One region of the Devosia sp. LjRoot16 genome, then DNA from elsewhere that is predicted to be linked to it. Evidence: riboswitches for the same ligand, from Rfam matches in the RefSeq annotation. Region 1 holds a riboswitch; each other region holds the start of a gene.
The links. A riboswitch is a leader RNA that binds a small molecule or an ion and turns the genes downstream of it on or off. The one in region 1 is predicted to bind cobalamin.

Region 1 (5,015 bases):
AGCGGCAGCACCAGATCGCGCACCCGCCGCGCCAGCCAACCCTGTGCCTTCTTGGGCGTGCCGCCCTGCCGTCCGAGCCGCACCGCCGCCTCCACCCGGTCGCGCCGCAATGCCTCGAAACGCCGAAAGGCGCTTTCAGGTGTCGCCTCCGCCTCGAGACAGGCCGCGAGCACCAGCGCGTCCTCGAGCGCCATCGATGCGCCCTGGCCCGAATGCGGGGTCACCGCATGCGCCGCATCGCCGATCAGGATCACCCGCCCCTTCGACCAGTAGGGCAGGCTCGGTACGTCGTAATCGGGGTAGATCCGGCTCACCTGCGGCGCGGCAGCCGCGATGATCCGCCGGTTGACCGAGGGATCGCTGCGATGCAGCGCCTCGAAATACCCGGTCGCCGCCTGGCGGTCGATCAACCGCGCCTGCTGCTCGTCGGCAGGAAAGCTGTTGAACCAGTAGACCGGCCCGCCCGGGTCCTTGATGTAGCCGAAGAACGCCCGCCGCCCGAAGGTCATCAGCATCCGCCCATCGGTCGGCGCCACATCCGGCACATCGACGATGCCACCGCTCCCCAGCAAGCCGTTATAGGCAGGTGACGGCAGCCCGGGCATGGTGAGGCTGCGCACATTGGAGCGCAGGCCATCTGCCCCCACCAACACGTCGAAACTGTGCGTCACGCCGTCACCGGTCGTCGCCGCCACCTCGGTCTCGAGATTGGCGACCGCGCTTACCGGCGTCTCGAACTGGATCGGCACTCCGGCTGCACGCGCCGCGGCCAACAGGATTTCGCCCAGCGCGCCGCGCCGGATCGTCACTGAAGGGGCGCCGAACTGTGCCGCATGGCGGGCATAGTCGACGGTGCCGAGCGCCCTGCCGTGTTCGTTGTGGAGGACAATGGCGCGCGTTTCGACCCCGTGCCGCAGCGCCTCCGCCGCGAGGCCAAAGCCGCGCAGCGCGTTCATGCCGTTGGGCGCCAGCGTCAGGAAAATCCCCTCGTCGATCACCTGTTTCTCGCTGCGCTTCTCGAAGACAACGGGTGCGAAGCCGCGCCTGACCAGTGCCAGGGCCAGGCCGAGCCCAGCGGAGCCGGCGCCAACGATACCGATGCGTGCTTTCATTCTTGCCTCACCTGCGCGACGCCGCATATCATGCGTCCGTCGTATTATTAGATGAGCATATAATTAGATGGTCGAAGTAAATTCGTCAAGCGACGCGAAGGCGGAGCTGGTCCAGCGGCTCGGCACGCTCATCGTGCGCTGGCAGGAGGCGACACAGCGGTATGACGAGGAGGTGGGAGCGATGTTCCAGCTTGGCCCGGCCGAACGGCTGTGCCTCAGCTTCCTCACCAGCGGTCCGCAGACCGCCAGCGCCATCGCCCGTGCCACCCGCCTCACCCCGGCTGCTGTCACCTCGCTGATCGACCGGCTCGAGGCGCGCAACTTCGTCCGCCGTCAACCCGACCCGCACGACCGGCGCAAGGTGCTGGTGGAGCTCGCCGAGGCCACTGCCGCGGTGATCGAGAAGGCCTACGCCCCGATGGCGATCGCTGGCGCCGAAGCGCTGGGCAAGCGCAGCCTCGCCGAGCTGCGCCTCCTCACCGAGGTGATCGAGGAGGTCCTCGCGATCCAGAACCAGATGACCGAACGACTGCAGTGGGGCCGGTGACCGTGCCCAGCTTCCGCCGTAAGGCCTGCCCAGACTCACCTGGCTCAGCTAGATTCGGCGGGTCAACGGAGGTCGACAATGCGTGCGCTGGTCCTGTTTTCCCTGTTGCTGCTGGCGGCGCCCGCCCTGGCTGCCGACATCGTCTGCGAGGGCCCGTTCGCCGGTGACAGTTCCGAGGCGCGGCTGATCGAAGCCTTCGGCAAGGATAATGTGGTGACTGGCGATGTCCCGGGCCCCGAGGGCTCTACCGTGCTCGCCACCACCATCTTCCCAAACGATCCCGCCAAGACCATCGAGTTCGGCTGGTGGGACGAGGAAAAGCACGAGCGCGTCGCTTACTTCACCGTGCCGCCGGGTGACACGGCGCCGGGTGGCCTCAAGCAGGGCCTGACTGTCAAGGAAGTCGAAGCCCTGAATGGCGGGCCGTTCCAGCTCTACGGCTTCTTCTGGGATTATGGTGGCGCCGCCAGCTTCGAGGGCGGCAAGCTCCCCCCGCCCGAGGGTGGCTGCTCGGTCAGCGTCCGCTTTGCCGTCGGCGACTATCCGGCCGACCCCAATGTCGATGCCATCTCCGGCGATATGCAGATCTCGTCGAGCGAGCCGCTGCTCGAAAAGGTCGATGCGCGCGTCGATACCGTCACGGTCGGCTACCCCGATTCCGCTGCCGCGGAAGATTGACCGCGCCCCCTCCCACGGCGTAACGATAGCCCCACGTTGGTTCCTCAACCCCGTTCGGGCGAGGGGATCAAAAGGGAACACGGTGCGGCGTACCCATCAGGGACCAAATCCGTGGCTGCCCCCGCAACTGTAAGCGGCGAGTGCCTCCGACTATGCCACTGACATCCCTTGGGATGTTGGGAAGGCCGGAGACCACGGTGACCCGCGAGTCAGGAGACCTGCCAGCGTGCAACCGGGGTTCATCCCCCATTTCATCCGCACGGAGGGTGCAGGCATATGAATACTCAGGTCCAGACGGCATCGATCGCCCGTCTTTCGGTCTCGCAGCGGCTCATCGCAGGTGTGCTGGCTTTGTTTATCGGCTTCGTCCTTGTCGGCGGCGTCGGTTTTGCCAGTGACATGGCCGTCCACAATGGCGCGCACGATACGCGCCATGCGCTTGGCTTTCCCTGCCATTGAGCTGACTCAGCTCTAAGCACACGAGACATCGATGAAACTCTTCCAGCGAATCTTTTTCGCTGCGGTCCTTGCCGGACTCGCAGCCGGCTTGGCCATGAGCGCCGTGCAGCAATGGCGCGTCGCGCCGCTGATCCTCGCCGCCGAGGTTTTTGAGAACGCCGCCCCCGAGGTGCCGGCCGTCGCCGAGCACAGCCACGAGGCCGGCACCGCAGAGCATTCCCATGCCGAAGCCGCGCCGGCACACGAGCATGACGAAGACGCCTGGGCCCCGCAGGATGGCGCCGAGCGCATCGCCTACACCGTGCTGGCCAACCTCCTCGGCTGCATCGGCTTCGCCTTCGTGCTGGCTGCCGTCTCCGTGCTTTCCGGCATCGAGATCACCGCACGCAATGGCGTGATCTGGGGGCTCAGTGGCTTCATCGCGTTGCAGCTCGCCCCGGCCCTTGGCCTGCCGCCGGAACTCCCCGGCATGCCCGCTGCCGATCTCGTCGCCCGCCAGGTCTGGTGGGTCGGCACAGCGCTCGCCACCGGCGCCGGCATCCTCGCCATCGCCAAGCTCCGCAACTGGACCGGCATCGTCATTGCCGCCGTGTTGATCCTTGCGCCGCACGTCATCGGCGCGCCGCAACTGGTCGGTGAACACACCACCGGCGTACCCGCCAATCTCGCGACCAGCTTCGCCGCGGCGACCCTCGCCACCGGCGCGCTGTTCTGGCTGATCGTCGGCCCGCTGTTCGGCTGGCTCAACGAGCGCTTCGCCAGGTCTTCCGCCTTCGCCCTGAAAGGTGCCCACGCATGAGCACGACCGAAAAGATCCCCGTCACCGTCATCACCGGCTTCCTCGGCGCCGGCAAGACCACCCTGGTCCGGCACCTGCTCGCCCATGCCAAGGGCAAGCGCATCGCGCTGATCATCAACGAGTTCGGCGAGCTCGGCGTCGACAAGGAAATCCTCGCCGGCTGCGGCGATGAGACCTGCCGCGAAGAGGACATGATCGAGCTGAGCAATGGCTGCATCTGCTGCACCGTCGCCGACGAGTTCATCCCCACCATGCAGGCGCTGCTCGAACGCGAGGATCGCCCCGACCACATCGTCATCGAGACCTCCGGCCTGGCGCTGCCGCAGCCGCTGATCCGCGCCTTCAACTGGCCCGAGATCAGGTCCGAAGTGACCATCGACGGCGTCGTCACTGTCGCCGACGCCGCGGCGCTCAGCGAAGGCCGTTTCGCCAATGACGAACAGGCGGTCGACGCGCTCCGCTCCGCCGACGCCATGCTCGACCACGAGACGCCGCTCGGCGAGCTGTTCGAGGATCAGCTGATCGCGGCCGACATGGTGATCCTCAACAAGGCCGACCTCGTCACCGACGCCCAGCTCGACACCATCGAAGCCCACCTCAAGGCCGAGATGCGTCCGGGCACCGGCGTGGTCCGCGCCCGTAACGGCCATGTCGATGTCGCGGCGCTGCTCGGCATGGGGCTCTCGACGGAAGACAACCTTGCCGGACGCGAGAGCCATCACGAGCTCGAGCATGGTGGCGAAGGCCATGAGCACGACGACTTCGATTCCTTCTCCGTCACCCTCGACGGCGTCACCAGCAAGGATCACCTGCTCCAAACCATCGAAGCGACCATCCGCGCCCACGACGTGCTCCGTCTCAAGGGTTTTGCCGCACTCCCCGGCGCCCCGGCCCGTCTCGCCATCCAGGCGGTGGGCCCGCGCGTCTCCGCCTATTTCGACCGGCCGTGGAAGCCGGGCGAAGCGCGCCGGACCGCTCTGGTGGTGATCGGGGAATCGCCGCTCGATCATGCGGCGATCACCCGGAGCCTCGAGGGCGCCATCGCGGCTGCGGCCTAACGGGCAGCGACGACCTGTGGCGCGGGCCGGATCGCTTCGGCCCGCCACGCCAGCCCGAACAGCGGGCGCAGCGGTGGCACGCGCTTGATCGCCTCGGTCGGCACCGCGCAACCGACTACCGTCGCGACGACGATAATGCCGGCCTCCAGCCACACCGGCAGCAGCAGGCCGCCGACCCAGAACCCTACGGCCACGATGAGGGTCTGATGCAGGATGTAGTACGGGAACACCGCCTCGGTGAGGAAGCGCAGCGCTCTGCCGCTTCGGTTGAGGTAGCGCTGCGCCAGCCCCAGCATGGCAACGATCGCCGCCCACATGAACAGGGTGCGTACCACCGTCATCAGTGTCGTGAGGCCTTGATC
Region 2 (5,015 bases), 1.1 Mb from region 1:
CGGCACCACCATGATGGTATCGCCGGTCATCAGCACGCCCTTACTGTCCTCGCCGGCCCAATGCAGCGCGGTGGAGCCGACAAAATGCCCGCCGCAACGCACCAGCGTTACCCCCTGCCCGAGCTCCAGCGTCTCTCCGCTCCAGTAGTTCACGCGGTCCGACGGCCGCATCACGTACTGCCGGTTGGCCTCGTGGATATGGATCGGCACGCCGCCCAGCGCCTCCGACCAGTCGACCATCGAGGAATAGAAATGCGGATGCGAGATCGCCATCGCCCGCACCCCGCCCAGTTCCTTGATCCGCCTGACCGCCTCGTCGGTAACCAGCGGCGTGCAATCCCACAGCACCCCGCCACCTGCCTGCTGGATCAGCAGCATACGCTGTCCGATGGCGATCGACGGCGCCGACCCGATCCCCACCAGCCCCGGCTCCTGCTCCTTGAACTCGATCTTATGCTTGGCTTGGAGCTCCGCCAGTGTCGTCCAGCGCTGCCCGGCGGCCGTCACATACTGCCGCTCGTCATCACAGATGACGCAGCGCTCGGGCGGCGCCTCGGACGGTGCATGGCCCACGCCACAGGTGACGCAGATAAAGGATTGCATCGAAAGTCTCCGGTCGTTGTGGTGCTGCCGGACGGTAATCTGGCGAATGCGCTGGGAAATGCAACCATGGCACCTGCTGCACACCCCTCCCCAACCCTCCCCGTCGAGGCCGGTGTCTCAGGCACAATCGCGCCACAGCGCAACCTCCCCCTTGACGGGGGAGGCAAGCGCAGCTTGGGAGCAAAGCGACCTAGCGCAGCTCGGAGGGGGTGCGCCACTCGCACAGACCGTCGGGCTTGGCTACTGCGCCACCAGCCCCTTCCACACCTCGAGCTCGTCCAACGTCTCGCCGGCCCCAGCCAGGGCGAACTGGTAGATGTCGAAGCTGCCCACCATCACGCCGTAATAACCCGGCCGCTCGCGCGCCTCGTGCTTGAGCCTGAGGATCAGGTCGCGGTCGCAGGCCGAGAGATCGGCCCGAAGGTTCGCATCGCGCGCCTGGCGCACCGCGAAATCGAACGGCTCCCAGCCCCAGATGTCGCATTTCCACGGGTTGCCGGCGTAATCCTTGAACTCGATGCCCCAGTAGAGCCCGGCGCCGAGCGGGTGCGGCTCGACATAATCGTTGAGGAAGCTCGCCTTGTGCAGCTGCAGCCCGGCCCGGTCGAACTGGATGGCGATATCGGCGGCGAGCCCGGCCCATTCGGCCCAACGCTCTGCCTCGCACGGCATGTGGATGTCGATATCGCGCCACACCATCAGGTCATAGCCGGCGCTGCCGGTCACCACAGCCTCGCCGAAGCGGGCATTGAGCAGTTCGAGCAGGCCCGTTTCCACCAGCACGGTGCGGGCTTCCTCTCGGAGTTCCGCGGCGACGTGCCGCCTCTCTTCCGCGTCCTGAAGAGCTGCGTCCATTCCAATTTCCCCATAGCGAGATCTCCGATCTCGCGTGCATAAAGACCGGAATACGGGGCATCCCAACCCCGGAATCAAAAGCCCGGCTCGTGAGCCGGGCTGAACTCTAGTCGCGCTCGTGCCGAAACTGTGGCACGGCCGGAGCGGGCGCAGGAAAAGTTGTGAGACTTTTCCGTTCGACGCCCGCGACCACTTAACAGCGCTTCAACTGATTACTCGGCCTTGGGCTCGGTCGCGGCGGCTGCCTCGGCAGCAGCAGCGGCGGCGGCCTCAGCGGCGTCCTTCTCGGCGAGCTCCTTGGCCAGCGCCTCGGCGGCGGCGATCTTCTCGGCCTCGCGGGCGTTCTTGGCGTCAAGCGCTGCAACGCGCTCGCCGGCCTCGATCTTCTTGGTGCGGGCGCCGACGTTCTCGAAAATACGGGCGGCCTTACCGCGACGGTCGCGCAGGTAATAGAGCTTGGCGCGGCGGACCTTACCGCGCTTGATCACTTCGACGCGGTCGATATTGGGGGAGAGCACCGGGAACACGCGTTCCACGCCTTCGCCGTACGAAATCTTGCGCACGGTGAAGCTTTCCATGATGCCGGTGCCGGAGCGGGCGATAACCACGCCCTCATAGGCCTGCAGGCGTTCCTTGTCGCCTTCGCGGATCTTCACCCACACCTTGACGGTATCGCCGTGGGTAAATTCCGGATGGGCGCCCTTGGCGAGCAGCTTATCGTGCTGCTCCTGATTGAGCTGTTCGATGATCTTGGACATCTGATGTTCCGTTCGTCTTTTTCAAAGGAGCGTTTCGCCGGCTTCACGCCGACCGCCCGGTCTTGGTTGCACGGATTTTTATGCATTATTGGCCGAGCCGAAGCTCAAGCGAGCGGGGCTATAAATCAAGAATGCCCGGGAGTCTAGGGTTCCGGGCAATTCTGTTCCGCCTCCATGCCGACCGGCCGGAGCGTGGGGCCACCCCGCCCTTGATCCCTCCCCACAAGGGGGACGACAAGTAGTCCCCCCGGCGGAGGGAGACGCTTGCTGCACTTTCGGTTCTTGCGCCCTCCCTCCCCCTTGTGGGGAGGGTAGCGCAGCTAGGCGAAGCCGTAGCGAAGCTGGGTGGGGGAGCCCCACGCGCAGTTCTACCTAACCCTTACAGCCAGCCGGCCAGCACCCCGATGCCGCCCAGCGCGAACACGCCACCGGCCACCTGCGCAGCGGTCTTGCCATACTTGCCGACCAGCTTGGTCACGCCCATTGCCGCGCCGATGCCGGCCGCATGCAGCAACGCGGTCGCAACGATGAAGCCCGCCGCATATTCGAAGCCCGAGGCATCGACCGGCATTTCGGCGCCGTGCGCGTGGCCGTGGAAGATCGCGAACACCCCGACCAATGCCGAGGCTGCCACCACCGGCATCGGCCGACCCAGCGCCGCGGCGCCGCCGATCACCACGCTCGAGAGCGCAATGCCCAGTTCAACGAACGGCACGTCGATCTGCCCGACGCCCAGCAGGAACCCGACCGCCATCATGGCGACGAAGCTCAGCGGCACCAGCCACAGTGCCTTGCCGCCCAGCACATAGGCGAACACGCCCACCGCCACCATGGCGAGGATATGGTCGATCCCGCCGACCGGATGCATGAAGCCGTGTAGGAACCCCGAAGTGTCGCCGTGCCCGGTATGGGCGAAAGCCGCCGTCGGAACGGCGATGAGCAGAAGGGCCAGAAGCGCGCGCATAAATATCTCCATCTCGGGACCCGCCGTCCCGTAGCGTTTTTCATGTTCGATGGTCCCGGTTTGGGTCACCACCGGACGGCCGGTCTCCTGGCTCCGGGCACCTCTCACTCCACCTTCCCAGTCGCAAACCAGTGGCACGCTGAGTGAAAAGTCAGGCCCGTTACAGTCGCGGGGGCGGCGCCGGCATCGGCCAATGGCCTACCGGCTTCCCGTTTCACGCGGCCCCGAAAAGCGGGTCGCGCACCGTCGCGCTATCTCTGTCAGGTTCCACCGGTGAGTTCAATCGCCCGCCCGCGCATTTGCCGCATGACGCGGCAGCCCCGGCTGCGCTAAAGGGTCTTGTCGTCCAACGGGGTCGTTGCCGGTGCTCAACGCGCGAAACATGGGAAGAGAGCTGCTGCACGCGCTTGTCGTGCTCGCCCTGGTTTTCCTCAGTTTCGCCCACGCCCCGGTGGCTACCGCATCCGCCGGCCCCGATACCCTCACCGCCGCGCTCGATATGAGCTATTGCGGCGATACCCCGGATGACCCCAAGGCGCACGCCCCCTGCCACGCCTGCCGCATCGGCGGGGCTGACCTGCCGCCGCCCTGCGACATCGCTATCCCGGTGGCGATGCTGGCAGATGTCGCCTATGGCGCGCTTCCCATCCTGCATTTGCCGGCCGAGCCGCTGGGCACTGCCACCGCCCGCGGACCACCCGCCTCCGTCTGATCGATCGTACCCCATTATCGATTTGCTGCGCGCCCGCTACGGCCGCGGCCAACAGACGAGAGTCAGATGCACACCACATCCCGCATCGCCGCATTGGCGGCTTCTACCCTCATGCTCGCGAGCCCGGCCTTTGCGCATGCCACGCTCACCCCGGCCAGCGCTGCCAATGGCGCGACCGTCAAGGTCGCCATCGCCATCCCGCATGGCTGCGATGGCGCCCCCACCGACACGGTCAGCGTCGTGCTGCCCGAGGGTTTCGTTTCGGCCAAGCCCATGGTGAAAGCCGGCTGGACGGTCGAGATCACCAAGGGCGACTACCAGAACAGCTACCAGGTGCATGGCCAGCCGGTGACCTCCGGCGCCCTCGCCGTCAGCTGGGCCGGCGGCTCGGTTCCCGACGACCAGTTCGACGAATTCGTCATCCAGGGCTCGCTGCAGGGCTTTGACGCTGAAACCAGCCTGCCCTTCGTTGTGACGCAGAAATGCGGCGCCGCCTCGGTGGTCTGGGACCAGATCGCTGCCCCCGGCGAGAACGCCCACGCCCTCGAGCATCCGGCTCCCACCCTCGCCGTCACCACTGCGGCTGCCGGCGAGCATGACCACGGCGCCATGAGCATGGCCGCTCCGGCCGCGGTCACCATCGGCAATCTCGAGATCAGCGACGGCTTCTCCCGCGCCACCCTCCCCAATGCGCCGGTTGGCGGCGGCTATCTCACCATCACCAACAAGGGCGGCGAAGCCGATCGCCTGGTCAGCGCCGCCTCACCGGTCGCCGGCGTGGTCCAGATCCATCAGATGAAGATGGAGGGCGACCTGATGAAGATGAACGAGTTGCCCGAGGGCGTCGAAATCCCGGCCGGTGAAACCGTCACCCTGGCGCCGGGCGGCCTCCACATCATGTTCATGCAGCTCGCCCAGCCGCTGGTGGAGGGGACAAAGATCCCGTTGACCCTCAACTTCGAGAAGGCCGGCAGCGTCGAGGTGGAACTCAGCGTCGAGAGCCCGGCCGCCAAGGGTCCGGCTGAAGACCACTCGATGCACGGTGGCTGACCATGAGCGCCATGACCTCGCGCCTCCGCCTCGCGCTCTGGGCTCTGGTCGCGCTGGCGGCAGTGGCGGCAAC
Region 3 (5,015 bases), on a different contig from region 1:
CTGGTCGGGGCGCCCGGCGAGAAAGCTCAGCGCTTCACGGCGCAGCTTGTCGTTGAGCAGGCGCGCCGAGACATAGGCGTAATTGGGTTCGGTCTCGACCAGGGTGCGGGTGGCGAGGATCGGCGCCAGCGCCAGCTCCTCGGTCGAAATGCCGTCATAGAGGTTGCGGCGGGTCTCGGTGAGGATGGTCTCGGCGACCACGCCGTCGAGGCTGGCAGAGGCTTCGGCGATGACGGTGGCGAGGCGCGCTTCGTCGAGCGGCGCGCCATCGGCCATGCGGATCGCGGGGGACGCGGCGGGCGCCACCGCCTTGTCGGCGCGGGCCTTGGCATGCTCCTCGCGGTAGAGCACATAGGCGCGGGCGACCTTCTGGTGTTCGCCGCGCATCAGCGCCAGCTCGACCTGATCCTGCACATCCTCGATATGGAACACCCGGCCATCCTTGGCCCGGCGGACCAAAGCCGCCACCACTTCGCCGGTCAGCTGCTCGACGATCTCGTGCACCCGGCGTGAGGCGGCCGCCTTGTTGCCCTCGACCGCCAGGAACGCCTTGGTCAGCGCCACGGCAATCTTGCTCTGATCGAACGGTACTGTGCCGCCATTGCGCTTCAGCAGCGAGAAGCCCGGCGCATTGGCCGCGTGCGGCTCGGGAGAGGTGACGACGACCGGGCGGCCGGTGTCGGAATGGACGATCTCTAAGGTGGACATGTGCCTCAAGTAACCCCGTGAGTGGTAGCGGGGCTTTCCGAGGTCGCGAAACGGCGCGCAGGCGCATCTGGCCCAGGCGTTTTCGCGGCCAACCGGTGCACCCCGCCCGTGGACGAACTAACCTGTCGTGGCAGGTATCTGGCTGGCCGGCAGCGCCGGCTATCACAGTTGCGGGGGCAGCGCCGGACTGGAGCAATTGCCCGCACCGGCTTCCCTATTATCACCCGTCCTTGCGAACCGGGTGACCACGACACACTAGATGTAGTGTGCCTGTTCGGGATTCGCGTCAATGGGTTGCGACAGAATTCGCGCGGGCGGCCAGCTCGCTGTGATGGGCAGGATATAAAGAAATCTTTATATCCCGTTGACAGCGCCCCATCCCTGCGACAACCTCACCCCGTCCATGGTCCCCGCAAGGGGATAACAGGGAATCCGGTACGGGGTGGTCCCCAAGTCTGGAGCTGCCCCCGCAACTGTAGGCGTTGATGGGCGCTCAACGAGCCACTGGCGAGAAGCCGGGAAGGCGAGCGTTCAGGATCCCCGCGAGCCAGGAGACCTACCGTGGAAGTGATTGTGCACTTGCAGTCGATCGGGCGGATCGGCGAGAGGACCAGACCATGACGAACCATCGTCACCACTTCCGAATGCGTCGCTGAACCGGCGGCCTTTCGTTGTCGCGCTTTCGAACCGGAAAAGTCTCACAACTTTTCCTGAAAACGCTCCGGCGACCGGCTCCATCCTGATCAGCTTTTTTGCCCGCGCCTTTCGGCGCCGGGCTCGTTCACGCATCGGAAACCCCATGACCCGTTCAGCCAATCTCGGCTTTCCCCGTATCGGCCTCCATCGCGAATTGAAGAAATCCCTCGAAGCCTACTGGAAGGGGGCGATCGATGCAGGGGCCCTCGACGCCTCCGGCAAGGCGCTGCGCGCCCGCCATTGGCAGTTGCAGCGCGACGCCGGGATTGAGGTGATCCCGTCCAACGATTTCAGCTTTTACGACCACGTGCTCGACATGACCGCGACGCTCGGCGCCATCCCGCCGCGGTTCGAGAGCCTTGCCGACCCCACCGAGCGCTATTTCGCCATGGCGCGCGGTACCGCCGCGGCGCCGGCGATGGAGATGACCAAGTGGTTCGATACCAATTACCACTACATCGTGCCGGAGCTGCATCGCGGCCAGCAGTTCCGCCTCGCCTCGAACAAGGCGGTCGACGAGGTGCTCGAGGCGCGGGCGCTCGGCATCGAGACGCGGCCGGTGCTGGTCGGTCCGGTCACCTGGCTGAGCCTTGCGAAAGCCAAGGACGACGGGCTCGACCCGCTAACCCTGCTCGACGCCGTGCTGCCGGTTTATGCCGAACTGCTCGGCACGCTGAAGGCGATCGGCACGGACTGGGTGCAGATCGACGAGCCGATCCTGGCGCTCGACCTCAGCGCGGCGCAACGGGCGGCGCTCCGTCACGCCTATGAGGTGCTGCAGCCGGTGGCGCCGCGCATCATGCTCACCAGCTATTTCGGCGCGCTCGGCGACAATACCGAGCTCGCCGCCGGGCTGCGGGTGGCCGGGCTGCACATCGATCTCGTCCGTGCTCCGGAACAGCTCCCCGCGGTGCTGAAGGCGCTGCCGGCGGACAAGCTGCTGTCGGTCGGCGTCATCGATGGCCGCAATATCTGGCGGGCCGATCTCGACCGGCAGCTGGCGCTGGTCAACAAGGCGTGGGACAGCGTCGGCCCCGACCGCCTCGAAGTTGCCCCGTCCTGTTCGCTGCTGCACAGCCCGGTGGATCTCGAGGCAGAAACCGAGCTCGACCCTGAGCTCCGGTCGTGGCTGGCCTTCGCCACCCAGAAGCTGAGCGAGGTGTCGGCGCTGACCCTCGCCATGCAGAAGGGGCGTCCGGCTGCCAAGGCGGCGTTCGAAGCAAGCGCCGCCGCGGCGCTGTCGCATCGGCAATCGCCACGCATCCATCGCGCCGAGGTGAAGGGCAGGGCGGCCGCCAGCCTGCCACTCAATCGCGCCAGCCCGTTCGCCATCCGCCGCGCGGCGCAGCGCCAACGGTTCGGCCTGCCGGCCTTCCCCACCACCACGATCGGCTCGTTTCCGCAGACGCAAGAAGTGCGCAAGCAGCGCGCCGCGTTCAAGCACGGGCAGATCGACGCGGCTACCTATGAACGGTTCCTCGAGGCGGAGACCGAGCGGGCGGTGCGCATCCAGGAGCGGATCGGCCTCGACGTGCTGGTGCATGGCGAGTTCGAGCGCAACGACATGGTGGAGTACTTCGGCGAGCAGCTCGACGGCTTCGCCTTCACCAAGAACGGCTGGGTGCAATCCTATGGTTCGCGCTGCGTCAAGCCGCCGGTGATTTATGGTGACGTGTCGCGGCCCCAGGCCATGACGGTGCGTTGGTCGGCCTATGCGGCCTCGCTCACCGACAAGCCGATGAAGGGCATGCTCACCGGCCCGGTCACCATCCTGCAGTGGAGCTTTGTGCGCGTCGACCAACCGCGCGCTGAGACGTGCCGGCAGATTGCGCTCGCCATCCGCGACGAGGTGCTCGACCTCGAAGCGGCCGGCATCGGCATCATCCAGATCGACGAGCCGGCGCTGCGCGAAGGCCTGCCGCTGCGCCGCAGCGACTGGCAGGAATACCTCCGCTGGGCGGTCGATTGCTTCCGCATCACCGCTTCGGCCGTCGCCGACGCGACGCAGGTGCACACCCATATGTGCTACGCCGAGTTCAACGATATCATGCCCTCGATCGCCGAGATGGATGCCGACGTGATCTCGATCGAGACCTCGCGCTCGGCCATGGAGCTGCTCGAAGCGTTCCGCGATTTCCGCTACCCCAACGAGATCGGCCCCGGCGTCTGGGACATCCACGCGCCCCGCGTGCCGAGCCAGCCGGAGATGCTGGCGCTGCTGCGCAAGGCCGCGGAGGGCATCCCGGGCGAACAGCTCTGGGTCAACCCGGATTGCGGCCTCAAGACCCGCAACTGGCCGGAGGTCGAGGCATCGCTGCAGAACCTCGTGGAGACAGCCCGACAGCTGCGGGCTTAGTCCTTGGGCGTGGGCGTAAAGTGAGGGGGGCGCTGCCACAGGCGCCCCCATCCCAGGTGCCACCCTGGCGCAGGCAGGCCGGCCTGCCGATCAGGTAGTTGTCAGCCGCGCTGTGCTATCGGGCAGGGATGGAACCGAAGCTTTCATGGTGGGCAGTCCTCGCGGCTTTTTTTGTCCTCATGGTGACGGCAGCCGGCATCGGCGTCACGCTTGGGCTGCTGATTTCCATCCCGCCGCGATTGTGACTGCCTGCGCAAATAGGCGCATAGGCGTCCATCCTGTCAGCAAAACTACAGGCGCCAGGCGCTAAGCTATGAGCGTTGTCCCCGCGTTCGCGCCGCGGAAGGACCTGCAGGCGTCGTCGGCAAGCGATACCTGCCTCACTGGGCTTTGGGGGCCGTCATAGCGGACATGGACCGAGAACCGATAGATCGGTGGTGGCTTTACGCCACCGTCTTCCTTGCGATTGTCACGGGAACGACAGCAGGGCTGGTTGCCATGATGATCTGGGCAAGGCTGTAGCAGGGAGCTGTGGAAGGCCGCCGTGGTGTCATCGCCGCGGCCACCCCGTTCGCGCCACGTCATCCCGGCCTTCGCCCATAGCGCCGACTGCCAGTCTCAGCTCCCCGACAACTCGCCGAGCGACCGCGCGAGCGTATCGATCCAGCCCTCGTCGATCGGCCAGCCCAGGTGCTGGGCGGCGGCCAGCAGGGCGCCGCCGACCGGGGGAAGGCGGGGCGGGGATGGTGGACGGCCAACATGCTTGGTGACGGCTCGCCGGAGCGCCGGGCTGGCGAACAGCCCGCCGGCAAAGCTCCAGGCCATTGTTGGGGCGTCGAGTCGTCGTTCGAGTGTCTTTACGTGCAAGGCGAGCTCGGCGGCCGCTGCATCGACGATGGCGCCGGCGACCGGATCGCCCTGTTCGGCGAGAGCGAGGGCGAGCGGCGCCAGCGCGGCGATCTGCATGCGCGCTTCGCCCAGCCGCGAGGCCCAGCCCACCAGATCGTTCAGCCCGTCGGCGGACGCAAGGCCGAGCCGATCGAACACCGCGTCGACCAGCGCGGTGGGGGCGGCACGCTCATCGAGAGCCTTGCTGACCGCTCCGAGCACCCGGTTGCCGATCCAATAGCCGCTGCCTTCGTCGCCGATGACCTCGCCCCAGCCACCGGTGCGGTGCGAGTTTCCCGCCGGGTCCCGCGCCCAGGCCATCGAGCCGGTGCCGGCGAGGATCAGGATGCCCGGCCCGCCGGCGAAA

Region 2: it holds a riboswitch for cobalamin, as region 1 does, so the genes downstream of both, ACSQ23_RS07780 (HupE/UreJ family protein) here and ACSQ23_RS02595 (CbtB domain-containing protein) in region 1, are expected to answer to the same signal.
Region 3: it holds a riboswitch for cobalamin, as region 1 does, so the genes downstream of both, metE (5-methyltetrahydropteroyltriglutamate--homocysteine S-methyltransferase) here and ACSQ23_RS02595 (CbtB domain-containing protein) in region 1, are expected to answer to the same signal.

What each region holds. Positions count from the first base shown of each region.
Region 1 is NZ_CAXUPH020000001.1:530,117-535,131, reverse strand. Features, by position in the region: gene ACSQ23_RS02610 (FAD-dependent monooxygenase) at 1-1,112, opposite strand, end outside; gene ACSQ23_RS02605 (MarR family winged helix-turn-helix transcriptional regulator) at 1,180-1,659, shown strand; gene ACSQ23_RS02600 (hypothetical protein) at 1,738-2,337, shown strand; cobalamin riboswitch at 2,358-2,577, shown strand; gene ACSQ23_RS02595 (CbtB domain-containing protein) at 2,614-2,796, shown strand; gene ACSQ23_RS02590 (CbtA family protein) at 2,828-3,595, shown strand; gene cobW (cobalamin biosynthesis protein CobW) at 3,592-4,653, shown strand; gene ACSQ23_RS02580 (acyltransferase family protein) at 4,650-5,015, opposite strand, start outside.
Region 2 is NZ_CAXUPH020000001.1:1,641,081-1,646,095, reverse strand. Features, by position in the region: gene ACSQ23_RS07795 (hypothetical protein) at 1-603, opposite strand, end outside; gene ACSQ23_RS07790 (hypothetical protein) at 844-1,458, opposite strand; gene rplS (50S ribosomal protein L19) at 1,671-2,216, opposite strand; gene ACSQ23_RS07780 (HupE/UreJ family protein) at 2,596-3,180, opposite strand; cobalamin riboswitch at 3,241-3,443, opposite strand; gene ACSQ23_RS07775 (hypothetical protein) at 3,563-3,892, shown strand; gene ACSQ23_RS07770 (copper chaperone PCu(A)C) at 3,959-4,942, shown strand; gene ACSQ23_RS07765 (SCO family protein) at 4,945-5,015, shown strand, end outside.
Region 3 is NZ_CAXUPH020000006.1:242,360-247,374, reverse strand. Features, by position in the region: gene ACSQ23_RS25205 (ribonucleoside-diphosphate reductase subunit alpha) at 1-708, opposite strand, end outside; cobalamin riboswitch at 821-973, opposite strand; cobalamin riboswitch at 1,096-1,286, shown strand; gene metE (5-methyltetrahydropteroyltriglutamate--homocysteine S-methyltransferase) at 1,508-3,760, shown strand; gene ACSQ23_RS25195 (N-acetylglucosamine kinase) at 4,379-5,015, opposite strand, start outside.